2 regions of the Lysinibacillus sp. NPDC093692 genome follow, and region 1 is predicted to be linked to the other one. Evidence: riboswitches for the same ligand, from Rfam matches in the RefSeq annotation. Region 1 holds a riboswitch; the other holds the start of a gene.
The links. A riboswitch is a leader RNA that binds a small molecule or an ion and turns the genes downstream of it on or off. The one in region 1 is predicted to bind S-adenosylmethionine.
Positions count from the first base shown of each region.

Region 2: another riboswitch for S-adenosylmethionine. It lies ahead of ACQKN4_RS21835 (bifunctional homocysteine S-methyltransferase/methylenetetrahydrofolate reductase); the one in region 1 lies ahead of ACQKN4_RS08515 (cyclase family protein).

Region 1 is NZ_JBNNUW010000006.1:65,464-71,498, reverse strand. Features, by position in the region: gene ACQKN4_RS08530 (winged helix-turn-helix transcriptional regulator) at 1-67, opposite strand, end outside; gene ACQKN4_RS08525 (MFS transporter) at 178-1,362, shown strand; gene ACQKN4_RS08520 (hypothetical protein) at 1,711-2,118, shown strand; SAM riboswitch class I at 2,279-2,383, shown strand; gene ACQKN4_RS08515 (cyclase family protein) at 2,510-3,247, shown strand; gene ACQKN4_RS08510 (DedA family protein) at 3,292-3,897, opposite strand; gene ACQKN4_RS08505 (Cof-type HAD-IIB family hydrolase) at 4,000-4,773, opposite strand; gene ACQKN4_RS08500 (DUF2225 domain-containing protein) at 5,522-6,035, shown strand, end outside.
Region 2 is NZ_JBNNUW010000027.1:28,701-34,735, reverse strand. Features, by position in the region: gene ACQKN4_RS21840 (protoporphyrinogen oxidase) at 101-1,489, shown strand; SAM riboswitch class I at 1,615-1,714, shown strand; gene ACQKN4_RS21835 (bifunctional homocysteine S-methyltransferase/methylenetetrahydrofolate reductase) at 2,056-3,903, shown strand; gene metH (methionine synthase) at 3,896-6,035, shown strand, end outside.

The DNA.
Region 1 (6,035 bases):
TAGGTTTCCATTTGCCCCCAATGACTTCAAGAGTGGCTTCAACACCAATATTATAAACTTTTTTCATTGTAAACCTCCTGAAATATTCAAAAGTAACTAAAAGTACTCTATACAACTTTTAGGCATGTATGAATATTACAATACACTATACAAAAAATCAAAGGAGATAGTAATAGAATGAAAGAAACAAAAGTTCCGAATGCTAAACTAACATTACTCGCACTTGCAATCAGTGCTTTTGGCATTGGCTCAACAGAATTTATCAGCGTCGGACTCCTCCCATTAATAACAGAAGATTTTGGTATAACGTTAAGTACTGCGGGTTTAACCGTATCCATATATGCACTAGGCGTAACTATTGGTGCACCGCTTTTGACAGCATGTACATCAAGCTTTAGTCGGAAAAATGTGTTACTGCTCGTCATGGTACTTTTTATTATTGGTAATTTACTCACAGCTCTAGCACCCTTATTCTCATTACTAATAATCGGCCGTGTTATTTCAGCATTAGCACATGGCGTGTTTATGTCTATTGCCTCTGTTATCGCTGCAGATGTTGTGGAACCTAATAAACGAGCAAGTGCAATAGCTTTTATGTTCACAGGGTTAACATTAGCAACTGTCACAGGCGTCCCGCTAGGAACTTTTATTGGACAAGTAACTGACTGGCGAATGTCGTTCTTTTTCATTGTTGTTATTGGTATTATCGGATTAATTAGTAATGCCCTGCTTGTACCTAGTCAATTATCTAAAGGAAATCCAATATCTATTCGAGATATCGGGAAAATCTTAGGGAATATAAGAATGCTACTAATTCTCTTTATTACCTCAATTGGATATGGTGGCGCATTCGTAGTATATACGTATATTTCCCCTATTTTAGAGAAGTATATGGGCTACTCACCGAAAGCAATTGTCGTGATCTTAATCGGATACGGTATTTGTGTTGCAATCGGTAATACATTAGGTGGTCATTTTGCGAATAATAACCCTTTACGTTCTATCTTTATTATCTTTATCGGCTTAGCACTGGCTGTACTCGGCATTGGCTTCTTTTTGGAGTCATCAATCATGGGATTATTAATGGTCCTTATGATGGGTCTATTTATGTTTATGAATGTACCGGGATTACAGCTTTATGCCGTTCAGCTTTCAGAAAAATATATACCATCAGCTATTTCAATGGCTTCCGCATTAAACATTTCGGCCTTTAACATTGGCATTTTTATAGGGTCATACATTGGAGGATTCATCATTCGCCACCAATCATTAGCACATACACCTATATACGGATTCGGCTTAGTGATGCTTGCAGCAGCTACTACATTCCTATGGTTAATCTTTGATAGAAACAAACAATAGTCCCCTTGCTTATAGGATCAAAAAACAATGAAAAGGACATATTTGTCAATGTTATAGCACTTTAAATGAGGATAATTTCCGTTCTAAGCTACTTCGCTTTCGCTCAAAAAATCTGTGGCTAATGTTTTTTTATCACTATAAATTAAAGTGCCATGCCAGAAGATACATGTTGATTGGAGTGGAGGCTGGGCGACTCCTCGGGGATCAGCGATGACGGAAATCAATCCCTCCTTTTGCAGAGACTTGAGTACCTTTTCGCTCAGGCTTTTCAAAGCATTTGCCATTAACACCTAAAGTCTTTGTTGTACATAAGATAATGTATCAACTATAGGATAGGAGGAAATTTAGTTGTATTACAATCCTTATCCGTATTTTGTCTATCCTAATTATTATCCGGCATGGGTAATGGCAAATCAACCAACTACTCAACAACCTTCTAGACATCTAGCAATGCCTGACCCAACGAATAGAAGTCCATTTCCATCCATCAATACAGTGAAATTAAAGACTTCCGCGAAACGAGTCAAGATTATTATGCAGCAAGCACAATTACTTACGGATAAAATTGATGAATCAGAGCAATTTGCACATGATCTTATGAACGCAGCGCAACTATCAAATAAAACAGAAGTTGAAAAATTAATTACGTCAACGGGCGTTACGATAAAATTCGAAACTACCTATACGCCAGATGGCATTCGTATAATATTTACTGATAGCGGCTGTTGTAAGCTTACATTAGCTTTGAGTTGGTGAAGAGTTGGCCCTTTGAAGAGGGCCTCTTTTTGCTTTTCGCATGCTTTTGGAGGTTTTGAAGTGTTGAAATTTTTTAACCTCGTATCCCTATTGAACTTGTAACCTATAAATATGCTAAATTATTTGTAAACTTTATTTCTGAAAATTTTTATATCGTATTTTCTTATCAAGAGAGACGGAGGGATTGGCCCTATGAAGTCTCAGCAACCAGCCTATAGGTATGGTGCTAATTCCAAATGGCATAATTTAGCCTTGAAGATGAGAAGACTTACTGCATTTGCTTTGCACAAGAGTCCTCTTCTACAAGGAGGACTCTTTTTTATTTGCTCTTTAACGTGAATGATACGCAAAGAATCGCACCCAAAATATGCACAGAAAGCAGGGAAATAGTATGGCAAACGAACTTTTACAAGCAATAAAATTATTGAAATCAAAAGAATGGGTTGATTTAACACATACATTCGGTCCAAACTCTCCTCATTTCTTTATGTTTGATGATGCAAAATTTGAAACATTATTTTCACATGATGATGGATTCTTTGCACAACAATTCTCTTTCCCTGGACAATACGGAACACATATCGACCCACCTATCCATTTCGTGCAAGAAACACGCTATTTAGAGGAATTGGAGCTAAAAGAACTAGTACTCCCACTAATCGTTATTGATAAATCGAAGGAAGCTGAAATTAACAACGACTACACGTTAAGCGTTCAAGATATTCTTAACTTTGAAGCTGAATATGGAGAAATTGAAGAAGGTACCTTTGTTGCGCTGCGTACAGATTGGAGTAAACGTTGGCCAGATAAAGAGGCTTTCAGCAATAAAGATACCGATGGCAATAATCATATTCCTGGCTGGGGATTAGAAGCTTTGCAATTTTTATTCAACGAACGAAAAGTAAGTGCAATCGGCCACGAAACTTTTGATACGGATTCAGCAACAGATTTTCGTAAAAACGGTAAGTTAGACGGCGAATATTTTGTGCTTGACCAAGATACTTATCAAATTGAGCTTATGACAAATTTGGATAAGCTACCTCCAAAAGGCGCCGTTATATTCAATATTGTGCCGAAGCCTGAAAAAGCATCTGGATTCCCTGTTCGTTCATTTGCTATATTGCCTTAATATAGCAACAGGTCTGATTCAATAAATATTGAACCAGACCTTTCTTAATCATTTATATTAGTGGGATTCCTTTTTTTAAAAACAACATAAACGATCAGCATAATTATTATAAACAATACTATAAGATAAATGCTGTAACGGGATAAATATGCCTCAACATAATGCCATTTCTCACCTAGTACATTACCTAAAGTAATAAACGTAAATGTCCATATAACTGCTCCCGTATACGCAAAGAAAGCAAATTTTTTATAAGGATAATTATTAATAGCGGCAATATATGCTGTAAGATGGCGCACACCAGGAATAAAATATCCTATTAATAATAATCCCGGCCCTATTTTTGCAAATAACTCTTTAGTAAAATCAATTTTCTGCTCAGTAATATGAATTTTCGAACCGTATTTTTGCAATAAAGGTAGCCCGAATCTATAGCCTATATAGTAGCTCAAAGTAATTCCTCCTACCGCACCTACGATAGCGCTGATTAAAGCAGGAATATGTGCAAGCGTTTCTCGATAAACGCTATACCCTACATATGTCAAAAATAATTCATCAGGAAGTGGCAGCCCGACAATCCCCCCAATTAGGACAAGAATGATGCCAAAATATCCATAATGTTCAATAAGAGATTGCACATGCTGCGCCATAAATCCATCCCACCTAAAGCATAATAATTTTTATAGTTAGCTTTATCATAACTCAATGGAGACAACATTATGAGTGTTATGAATTCAATACAGTTTTTTCCATTAAATGATTCCTAGCTCACGAAGAGCATAATCAATACCATCTTCAGTTGATTTCTTTGTTACAAAATTAGCGATATTTTTTAATGCTTCACTACCGTTACCCATTGCAATACCGAAGCCGACCTGCTCTAGCATATCGATATCATTATCTCCATCCCCAAAAGCAAGTGCTTCATCAGGACTCAAGTCGAAATATTCTAGTACAGCTTGAACAGCAATAGACTTAGAAACATCATGCTGCAAAACATTTGTTATGTTAGGATGCCACCTTTTAAATAATAAATGAGGAAATGTGGAGGTATACTTTTTCTCAACATCCTCATCACCATATAAACACATTAAATACACTTCTTTCGTTCCAATATCTTCATTGATAACGGGAAACTCTCGCAAAGATAATGTTTCTTTCATAGCTTTTAATGTCTCTTCTTCTTGAACGTTATTCATTGATAATGTTTCTGTAAAAAACGATAGACTTTGTTTATTTTCATCAGCAAAAGCCTTCACTACTTGGACTACTTCTTTGGCAATCGGTATTTTATGTATGACTTGATCTTGGTGCTTAACATATGCACCATTAGCTGTAATAAACGTCTCTATTCCTACATTCCTTAAATCCTGGCACATTGATAAAGGTCTTCCTGTAGCAGCTACAATATGAATTCCTTTATCCTTTAATTGTTGAATAGCGGTCCTTGTACGTTCTTGCATACGACCATCTTCATAATTAACAAGCGTTCCATCTACATCAAAGAATACAATTTTATAATCCATCGTTTGCTCCTTTTCATTTTACATATTAGATGTAAATCTAGCAGAGGAATAACACCAAAGCATGGGGGATGATTTCCGTTCGGCAGGGCGCTTTGCTGCTGCCGCTACGCTTTCGCACAGAGTAGAGCTTCCTGGGGGCGTCCGATGAGCCGCTTCGTAGCTGCCCAAGGATTTGCCCAGCCGGAACGAAGATTACCCTATAAATGTCATCCACAATTTTGATGATGAATCTAATTTAAAGACACTCATTTCCACTACAGGCGAGCGTTAATTGGCTCCTCTTTACCGTCAATCATAATCCTATATTCCCTATCCAGCATACTTGTAATTTTACGTTAATAATTGAGAGGAAGCATCTTTATTCCAAAACACAATATAGGTATTTTAACCTGCACAAACGACTTTATAATAAAAAAATAAGTAGTTATTTATTTAAACATTTGTACGTATTTCGACAAACTAAAACGAACATGTAAATTACTTCAGCAACACCGATAAATACTATTACGGGTACGTATCGGTATTTCAAATAACTAAAAAAGCATTGAACATTTTTATTTTAATAATTCTAAAGGAGTATACCAAAGAACATAGAATTGTTAAAATAAGAGAAACTAAATTAAATATATTGAACGACATTGCCCTTCATATAAATAGAACAAAAGAAATATATTCACATCCCTCTTACTACCATCAGAGGTAGGAGTCTTCTACATAAAATTATTTGGGTGGAAAGGAGTTGATTCTTATGGCATTTAATATTTATTACTATGAAAGTAGTGTGGATTGTAAGTTTTGCAAAAAGCATTTTACTACATATAAAGTTCGCCCTAATCGATATAAAATTATCGAGGAACAAACAGACTTCATGCCAGTTTATGAAGGTTTAAACCCGTTATTGTATGAGGTTGCCGTTTGTCCGCATTGTGGCTACGCTTATCACAAAACTATGACAAGAACGTATGGACCTTTCATGCTTCTTATAGATGAGCTGTACATTAAAGAGCTACAAAAACCAATGGATATTTGCAAGGAACGTACGATTGATGATGCCATTGTAAGCCTTAAATTAGCCTATCTTGTATCAAGAGCATCAATGGAAGAGTCACTTCTTATGGCCAATTTCGCACTAAAAATAGCCTGGCTATATCGCTTAAAAAATGATCATGAATCGGAAATGCGCTACCTCTTTGCAGCAAGAGACTTTTACAGTAAATCTTTTGCATCCAATCAAGAGGGCGGAGAGAGAATTCAATATTTAC
Region 2 (6,035 bases), on a different contig from region 1:
TGGATAGCTCCATTTTTGCTAAATTTGTAAAGGGTTTAACGTAATTTTCGATAAAAAAAGTTTATACTGAAATTAAGAACTAAAAATAGGGGCGGTTAATATGAAAACAGTTGTTGTATTAGGTGGCGGAATTACGGGTTTGTGTACGATGCATTATTTACAACGCCAAGTTCAGGAGAAAAACTTACATGTAAAGCTTGTACTCGTTGAAAAAAATACATACCTTGGTGGCAAGCTTCATTCTGCATATGAACAAGGCTTTATCTTGGAAACAGGTGCTGATTCTATAGTAGCGCGTCATAAAGGTGTTATGGAATTAGTAGAAGAACTTAATTTTGAACAAAATCTTGTGTATAACGAAACGGGTGTTTCGTATATTTACACAAATAATGAGCTACATGCTATCCCAGCGGATTCAACGTTTGGTATTCCTATGAGCTTACAATCTCTTGAGGAAAGCACGCTTGTATCAGAGCAAGGTAAAAAAGAAGCATTAACGGATTTAACCATGCCAAATGAAGGGTTTACTAAGGAAAGTTCGATTGGGGAATTTCTAACGTACTATTTAGGTGAGGAGCTTGTTCAAAACCAAATAGCGCCCGTACTTGCAGGTGTATACTCGGGAGATTTAAATCAACTTTCAATTGCTTCCACTTTACCGTATTTAATCGATTACAAAAACGATTACGGTAGTATTATTAAAGGCTTTGATGCAAACAGGGAACAATTTTTGAAAGCCGCTAATAAAAAATTTATTTCATTTAAAAATGGTTTATCATCACTAATTGATCGACTTGAAGAAACATTAACGGATGTAGAAATTATAAAAGGGATTGCCACTACAAGTGTTAAAAAGCAGGAGAATCAGTACTCCGTTACATTAGCAAGCGGTAAAATAATTGAAGCAAATCATGTTGTCATGGCACTGCCAAATGAAGCGGTACAAAGCTTAGTGCAGGATGAATCTTTGAACGGCTATTTTGAACAATTCAATACTGCATCCGCCATTACGATTTACTTAGGGTTTGATGTACCCGATAATAGATTACCGGCGGATGGAACAGGCTATATTGCGTCACATAATTCAGATGTTATTTGTAATGCAGCAACGTGGACAAGTCGCAAGTGGAAACACACGTCAGCAGAAGGAAAATTACTAGTTCGACTTTTTTATAAGAGCATTAACCCTGAGTATGAGAGATTGCGTTTGATGTCAGATGAAGAGTTAGCAGCGGTTGCTCTAGAGGATGTAAGAAAAAGCTTGGGTATTGAGGAAACACCAACAATTGTGGATGTGACAAAATGGATCGACCAAATGCCAAAATATGATTTGGCACATCGTGAAGCGTTGCAAGGTCTCGTACAAGAGCTTGAGAAAAACTATCCGAATTTATCAATAGCGGGGTGCTCTTATTTCGGAGTAGGCATAGGTGCGTGTATTCAAAATGGTAAAAAAATTGGTGAGGAGCTTGCTGAAAAACTATCGTAATTGTTTGATTTAAATCAAAATCTGGTATTTTTCGTGAAGTTTTACCTCTGTTCTGTGAAATAGTCTTGACTCAATCGTTCGTAAACGATATGATTCTTTTAATTATTTAAAAAATTCATACAACATTCTTATCAAGAGAAGCTGAGGGACTGGCCCTATGAAGCTTCAGCAACCAACTTATTGTCAGGTGCTAAATCCAGAGGACCATAGTGTCGAAGATGAGAAGGAAAAAACAATGACGAAACGTTAAAGCCTTCTTTTTTTGTAAAAGAAGGCTTTTTTATTTTAACTTCTTTCAGCGGGTACCAAATATCCACTGAAAGAAGTTAAAGCCTCCGGCGGTTGTCACGGAATCGGAAAGGAGTGCTTTGGGGATGTTAGCCTAAAACCATCGCACCCATGCGATAATGGCTAACTGACCTGCATCGGTAAAAACGCCACCTCCTGTGGCATTACCGAAATGACCGACATCGTGTCGGCCCTCGTGCAGGCCTAAGCACAAAGCCGATTCCGGATGCAATTATGCCGAGGCATAATTGATAAATAAAGGAAGAGAGGCTAGTTTTATGGGATTGCTTGAAAGGTTAAAAACGCATGTTCTTACAGCAGATGGTGCAATTGGTACAGTTTTATACGGCTATGGCTTGGAGTATTGCCACGAGGAAATGAATATACAAAGACCTGAATTAATTGAAAAGATTCATAGAGAGTATATAGCGGCAGGTGCCGATATTATTCAAACGAACACTTACGGAGCTAATGCCATAAAATTAGCCCGCTATGGATTAGAATCTCGTGTGCAGCAGTTTAACGAAGCTGCTATAACGATTGCAAAACGAGCAGCGGCAGATGGTGGACAATTTGTCTTAGGTACTATTGGGGGAATCCGTGGTATTCGAAAAAGCGATGCAACGTTAGAGGAAATCTTAGCAACAGTTGATGAGCAGGCAACCGTTTTACTTGCAGGAAATCCAGATGGCCTTTTACTGGAGACATATTATGATTTTGAAGAGTTAACAGCGACTTTAGCAATGCTACGAGCTAAAACGAAATTACCGATTATTGCTCAAATTTCTATGCACGAACCAGGGATTTTACAAAATGGAATGAGCTTAAATAACGCTTTACATGAACTTGAAGCGCTAGGTGCTGATCTCGTAGGTGTTAACTGTCGCTTAGGTCCCCACCATACAATACAAGCATTTGAAGGTGTAGAGCTTCCTAAGAAAGCATTTATGTCAGCGTATCCGAATGCGTCTCTTCTTGATGTAGAGGATGGCCGTGTCGTTTATGAGTCGGAGGCAGATTATTTTGGTCGAGCAGCTGTAGAGCTTCGTGATCAGGGGGTACGTTTAATTGGTGGTTGTTGTGGTACGACACCAAAGCATATTGCTGCAGCGAAAAAGTACTTAGAGGAGTTATCCCCAGTCGAAGAAAAGTATGCAAAGCCAGAAAAAGTAGAGATTGTCCGTGAGGCTGAGCCAGCAAATTACGAACCATTACATGTAAAAGTAAAACGTGAACGCTCCGTTATAGTGGAGTTAGATACACCAAGACATTTAGAAATTGAAGGCTTTATTGCAGGAGCAAGAAAAATATATGAGGCGGGCGCAGATGTAGTCATGATGGCAGATAATTCACTTGCTTCCCCAAGGATTAGTAATGTCGCAATGGGTGCCTTACTGAAAGAAACACACGGGGTACGACCGTTAACTCATATAACATGCCGGGATCGTAATTTAATTGGACTTCAATCACATTTAATGGGATTAAATGCACTAGGCATTCACGATATTTTAGCAGTGACTGGAGATCCGACGAAGGTGGGCGATTTTCCAGGGGCCACAAGCGTTTATGACGTATCTTCAATGGAGCTAATCCAATTAATAAAACAGTTAAATGAAGGTGTATCTTTCTCGGGGAAACCACTTCGTAAAAAGGCGAATTTCTCTGTAGCGGCAGCCTTTAATCCTAATGTACGTGTACTAGATCGCGCGGTATCTCGATTAGAGAAGAAAATTGAATATGGCGCAGATTATTTTATTTCGCAGCCTGTTTATACAAAGGAAAAAATCGTGGAAATTTACGAGGCGACAAAGCATTTAGAAACACCAATTTATATAGGCATTATGCCAGTAACGAGCTATAAAAGTGCGGAGTTTTTACATCATGAAGTGCCAGGTATCAAACTATCCGATGATGTGTTAACCCGTATGAAGGAATGTGGCGATGATAAAGAACGCGCAACACTAGAAGGAATTGCAATTGCTAAGGAATTAGTAGAAGTAGCAGCGGAATATTTCAATGGTATTTACCTCATCACACCATTTTTACGCTATGACATGACACTAGAATTGATGAAATTTATTGAGCAATTGGATGAACAGAAAAAAGGGGTAAGTATAAATGGCTAAGCACTTGATTGAAGAACAACTAGAGAAACGAATTTTAATTCTTGATGGCGCAATGGGTACAATGCTACAAAATGAAAATTTATCAGCAGAGGATTTTGGCGGCGAGGAATATGATGGCTGTAATGAAAATCTCGTGCTAACTAGACCAGATGTGCTTGAAAAAGTTCATAGAAAATATTTAGAAGCTGGAGCAGATATTATTTGTACAAATACATTTGGAAGTACACCACTTGTATTAAATGAATATGATCTTGGTGCGAAGGCAGAAGAAATCAATACACGTGCTGTGGAAATTGCACGCAAAGTAGTAGATGAGTTTTCTACATCCGATTGGCCACGTTTTGTAGCGGGGGCTATGGGACCAACTACAAAAACCTTGTCAGTTACAGGTGGTATTACATTTGATGAGTTAGAGGAAAACTTCTATGTTCAGGCCAAGGCATTAATCGAAGCCGGAGCCGACGTTCTGTTGCTAGAAACTAGTCAGGATATGTTGAATGTTAAGGCAGGAACATTGGGGGTATCTCGTGCTTTTAAGGCAACTGAAAAAGAGCTACCTGTGATGATATCGGGAACAATTGAACCGATGGGAACAACATTGGCCGGTCAAACAATTGATGCTTTTTATATTTCCATCGAGCATATTAAGCCATTATCAGTTGGCTTAAACTGTGCAACTGGACCAGAGTTTATGACGGATCATATCCGTTCACTAGCAGAGCTTTCAACAGGCTATATTAGCTGTTACCCGAATGCAGGCTTACCTGACGAGGAAGGTTGCTACCATGAGTCACCTGAATCGCTGTCACAAAAGCTAAAAGGCTTTGCAGAAAAGGGGTGGCTAAATATTATCGGAGGCTGCTGTGGTACAACTCCAGCACATATTGCTGCTATTCGAGAAGTGCTAAAGGACCAAAAGCCTCGTCAATTACCAGATGCCACACATGGTCATGTAGTTTCTGGTATCGATCCATTGGTGTATGACGATTCTATGCGTCCGTTATTTATTGGTGAACGGACAAATGTAATCGGTTCTCGTAAGTTTAAAAATTTAATTATTGACGGGAAGTTTGAGGAAGCTGCAGAAATCGCGCGTGCCCAGGTGAAAAATGGAGCACATGTTATCGATATTTGTTTAGCAAACCCTGACCGCGATGAACTAGAAGATATGCGTGGCTTTATGCAGGAGGTTGTAAAAAAAGTAAAAGTACCTCTTGTAATTGACTCGACAGATGAAAAAGTAATTGAGGAAGCACTTAAGTTTTCTCAAGGGAAAGCGATTATTAACTCTATAAACCTAGAGGATGGCGAGGAGCGCTTTGACGCAGTTTTACCGCTAGTGAAAAAATATGGTGCTTCTTTAGTAGTGGGGACAATTGATGAGCAAGGCATGGCGGTTGATCGACAGCGTAAGCTTGAGATTGCTGAACGTTCCTATAAATTGTTAACAGAAAAGTGGGGTATTGCTCCTGAAGATATTATCTTTGACCCATTAATGTTCCCAGTAGGAACGGGAGATGAGCAGTATATTGGTTCAGCACTTGAAACGGTAGAAGGAATTCGCCTGATTAAAGAAAAAATGCCACGTACATTAACGGTACTTGGTGTTAGTAATATTTCGTTCGGATTGCCACCAGTAGGTCGTGAAGTATTAAATGCCGTATATTTATATCACTGTACACAGGCTGGATTAGATTATGCAATTGTGAATACGGAGAAGCTAGAACGTTATGCATCCATTCCTGAGGAGGAAATTAAGCTAGCCAATGATTTACTCTTCCATACAAATGATGAAACATTAGCTGTTTTCACGGATTTCTATCGTGATAAAAAGAAGGAAAAAACAGAGGCAGATATTCCAAAAACAGTAGAAGGTCGTTTAGCTTACTATATTTTAGAAGGTACAAAGGAAGGGCTTATTGAGGATCTAGATGCTGCTCGTGAAATTTTTGAAACACCGCTTGATATTATTAATGGACCATTAATGGACGGAATGGCAGAGGTTGGCCGTTTATTTAACGATAATCAGCTCATCGTAGCGGAGGTATTACAATCAGCAGGGGTTATGAAGGCAGCAGTGGCACATTTAGAGCAATTCATGGAGAAAAATGAAGAGAGTGCTGGCAAGGGGA